Regions from separate parts of the Eubacterium sp. genome, predicted to be linked through region 1. Evidence: riboswitches for the same ligand, from Rfam matches in the RefSeq annotation. Region 1 holds a riboswitch; the other holds the start of a gene.
What was found. A riboswitch is a leader RNA that binds a small molecule or an ion and turns the genes downstream of it on or off. The one in region 1 is predicted to bind FMN.
Positions count from the first base shown of each region.

Region 2: linked by a shared signal. The riboswitch ahead of ribD (bifunctional diaminohydroxyphosphoribosylaminopyrimidine deaminase/5-amino-6-(5-phosphoribosylamino)uracil reductase RibD) and the one ahead of ACZM4J_RS07985 (ECF transporter S component) in region 1 are both predicted to bind FMN.

Region 1 covers NZ_DBLZZO010000019.1:46,456-48,663, forward strand. The annotation lists gene ACZM4J_RS07980 (aspartate kinase) at 1-470, shown strand, start outside; FMN riboswitch at 579-706, shown strand; gene ACZM4J_RS07985 (ECF transporter S component) at 967-1,578, shown strand; gene tsaE (tRNA (adenosine(37)-N6)-threonylcarbamoyltransferase complex ATPase subunit type 1 TsaE) at 1,810-2,208, shown strand, end outside.
Region 2 covers NZ_DBLZZO010000005.1:83,640-85,847, forward strand. The annotation lists gene ribD (bifunctional diaminohydroxyphosphoribosylaminopyrimidine deaminase/5-amino-6-(5-phosphoribosylamino)uracil reductase RibD) at 1-943, opposite strand, end outside; FMN riboswitch at 1,389-1,503, opposite strand; gene ACZM4J_RS03060 (leucine-rich repeat domain-containing protein) at 1,581-2,208, opposite strand, start outside.

The DNA.
Region 1 (2,208 bases):
ATATTATTACAGGTATTGCCGGCAAGAAGGGTATGTCAGTAATTAATATTGAAAAGGACAAAATGAACAGTGAAGTAGGCTTTGGTAGAAATGTACTTCGTGCATTGGAAAAGAGCAATGTAAGTTTTGAACATATGCCATCAGGTGTAGACACAATGAGTGTTGTTATTCAGACAGATGCATTAGCAGGAAAGGAAACAGCTATTCTTGACGAAATCCGTTCAAGAGTACATCCTGACCAGTTATTTATTGAAAGTAACCTTGCCCTTATTGCAGTAGTAGGTCGTGGAATGAAGAGTGCCAGAGGTACAGCTGCAATCTTATTCACAGCTTTAGCAGAGGCAAGAGTTAATATTAAAATGATTGACCAGGGATCTTCAGAACTTAACATCATTATCGGTGTAGCAGAAGAAGATTTTGAAGTTGCATTACGTGCAATTTACAATGCATTCATTAAAGTAAAAAAATAAATAAGTAAAAAAGTAAATTTTATTAACGTTAGTATTTTGTGAAGAATAAGTTATTAACAAACTTGACAACATAATAACAAAGTATTAACATTAATGTGAAAATTGAATAAAGTTCTTCGGGGTAAGGTGCAATTCCTAACCGGCTGTGATTGCTTAAGCATAAGTCAGCGAGCCTATTGGCATGATATGGTGAGAATCCATAACCGACAGTAAAGTCTGGATGAGAGAAGATAGAATATAATTACTGTTACATGCAGTAGTAAAAACAGCAACTGAAGAAATTTTGGTTGTTGTTTTTTTTTGGCTCTTTGTCAAGCTTGGGGGTAATCACTCACATAAAGTCGTGTGTGATTTCTTATTAAATAAAAAACGTCCCGCTAGGGATGTCCACCCCAGCGAAAAGAAAAAAGTTACTAAAGTAACCTGCGCTTGGTGTGTAAAATTTCGCAAGGGACATTCTTTGTTACATTAATGTTATAGATTGGAGGTAATATAAATGAAAAAAACTTTTACAACAAAAAACATAGTTTTAATAGCGATGTTTTCAGCATTGGCTTTAGTTTTACACTTATTTGATTTTTCGATTCCTGTAATTGCACCGGAATTCTATAAATTAGATTTAAGTGAAATTCCTGTACTAATTGGTTCATTTATAATGGGACCATTGGCAGGCGTGTTTATTGAAGCAATAAAAATATTATTAAAATTATTAGTAAAAGGAACATCAACAGCCTACGTTGGAGATTTGGCAAACTTCATAATTGGTTGTGCATTTGTTGTTCCTGCAAGTTTAATATACAAGTATAAGAAAACAAAAATGGGCGCGTTCATTGGAATGGCAGTAGGTATACTTGTAATGGCAGTTGCTGGAATTGCCATTAACTATTGGGTTTTAATTCCTTTTTATGTAAAAGCTTTCGGCATGCCATTAGATGCAATTATTGGAATGGGAGCAAAAATCAACGGAGCTATTTCTAACAAATTTACATTCGTCCTTATTTGTGTAGGACCGTTTAATATTTTAAAAGGTGTAATCGACAGTTTAATCACAGCCGTTGTCTACAAAAGAATCAGTTCATTTATAAAAGAGATTGGTTCAAAAAAATAAAAATATTGACTCTAAAAAAATAAGTATATGGCTAAATCAAAACACAATCGTCAAATTAAAACATAGAAAAATTTGAAAAACACAGAAATATTGTTTATACTAATCAGTATGGCATATTTCTGTGCTTTTTAATGTAATAGAAATTTCAAAGAAGAATATGTCACAAAAAGCATTACGCTAGGATGTATCCTAGTATGAAAACAAAGTTAACCTAAATATATTGGAGGATAGATGATATACGAAACAAATTCCGAAAAGGAAACTTTTGAATTAGGAAAAAATCTGGGTGAGCAAGCAAAGGCTGGTCAGATTTTTTGCCTAAATGGAGATTTAGGAGTTGGAAAAACTGTGTTTACTCAGGGATTTGCAAAGGGACTTGGCATTGAAGAAAACGTCAACAGTCCAACATTTACAATTATACAGGTATACGAGGAGGGGAGAATTCCTTTATATCATTTTGATGTATATAGAATTGGTGATCCTGAAGAAATGTATGAAATCGGATACGAGGAATATTTTTTCGGAGAAGGCGTATGCCTCATAGAATGGTCAAAATTAATAGAAGAATTAATACCTGAGGAAGCAATAAATATTGAAATAGATAAAAATCTTGAAAAAGGTTTAGACTAT
Region 2 (2,208 bases), on a different contig from region 1:
CAATGTAAATCTCTGTTTTATTAACAAGTCCCTTAGCTACCATTGACCAGTTAAGAGTTCCACCACCTTCAACAATGACACTGTCAATATTCATCTCTCCTAATTTTTTCATCAGGCTTTCCAAATTTACCTTGCCTTTTTCATCAGGTAGCTGAAGAATTTTGCATCCTAGTTTTTCATAAGTTTTTACCTTTTCTTCTTCAACCTTTCCTGTTGCAATTATGGTTGGTATGTCTTTTGCTGACTGTACAATATTTGACTCAATGGGAGTCCTTAGATTTGTGTCACATATAATCCTTGTTGGATTTACGCCCTCTGGAATTCTGCAGGTAAGCATTGGATTATCAGCCAACACTGTTCCAACTCCTACCATAATTCCACTGTATCTATGTCTGTTATTATGTACATGCTCTCTGGCTTTTTTCCCTGTAATCCACTTAGACTCGCCAGTGTAAGTAGCAATTTTTCCATCAATGGTCATTGCATATTTTAAAATTACATAAGGCGTTTTTGTTTGAATATAGTGGAAAAAAACTTTATTTAAGCTGTCACATTCCTCTTTTAAAATATGAGTTTCAACTTCTATTCCATTGTCCTGTAAAATTTTAATCCCTTTGCCTGCCACTAATGGATTAGGATCATCTGAACCTACAAAAACTTTCTTTATACCTGCCTGAATAATTGCCTCCACACATGGTGGCTGTTTCCCTTTGTGGCAACAAGGTTCCAATGTAACATACATGGTAGCTCCTGTCACATCATCAGTGGCGTTTGCAAGAGCATCTCTTTCCCCATGCAAATCACCATACTTGTGGTGGTAGCCTTTGCCAATAACTTTTCCATTTTTCACAATAACGGCACCTACCATTGGATTAGGCGATGTGTAACCCATTCCTTTTTTTGCTAAATCCAGTGCCATTCTCATATAATATTCAGAATTCATTTTTCACCTCCTGATTTTGTGTAAATAATGAAGAATGTCGCTTGTGACATTCTTTGCGCTGAGTGCGTGCCCGTCTGCAACTATTTTCTTATCCCACGAATACGCATCCATGTGGAACGCTTTTTATGTAATAGAAATTCTGAAAGAATTTCTATTACATAAAAAGCCCTGAGCATATGCTCAGGGCTTTTTTCAATCTATGTTATCTAATCAATTCCTGTTAATACCGATTAACATTTCAATAAATTATTGAAGTAATTATTAACATTATTTCATTTCAAATTCACTCTATGATAATTATTAATTTCCTTTCGCACCAGTGGGCATCCATAGTGGAACGTTTTTTATATAATAAGAAATTGTGAAGGAATTTCTTATTATATAAAAAAGCTCTGGAAATACATTTCCAGAGCTTCTAATTATCAATATAAATTTTAAATTTATTCCATATCTTCTTTCATCCAGACTTTACTGTCGGCTTCGGAGTTTCACCGAATCATGCCTTGCGGCTCGTGGGCTTTACCACCGGTAGGGAATTTCACCCTGCCCTGAAGAGTTTATTTTGTTTTCGTTTAAAACTATACTCTACCTAAAACTAAATGTCAACTTTATATTATTAGTTATTAATACACTCTCTTTATAATTTCACAACATTGCTCCATTTTGTGTACAATGTCTTACCACCTTTTTTTCTATACGCCCTATATTGGAATGTGCTTTTTACGTCTTTAGGTGCAATTTTATTTTTGCTTACAAACTTGCCCATTTTTCTGTCAAGTTTACCGTAACTTGGAATGTAACTTTTTTTAGTTTTCTCCACAAAAGTCTTTTTGATTTTTTTATTCTTTTTACTACTAATAGTTATTTTTATCTGGTAACCTTTAGCTGTGTCAACATCATTCCAAGTAAATGGATATAACATATAAGGCTTTATCTTTTTAAAAGATTTAGTATAGCTTATTTTTGTAACAGTATTCAATGCTCTTTCAGCCATTTTCACTGAATTTGGCAAATAAATTTTCTTTACTTTGGCTGTGTAGAAAGCATTTTTTCCAATGTTTTTTACTTTAGGACCTTTAACTGTCTTAAGTTTGTTGCAGTTTGCAAAAGCCTCTTTTCCAACATCTTTAACATTTTTCAAATTGATTTTTGTTAGATAATTACATTCTGAAAATGCATAGTCTTTTATTTTGTTTACATTATTTAAGTCGATATTCTTTATGTAACTTCCTGCAAATACATGTTCTGCTATCACTTTTACTTTC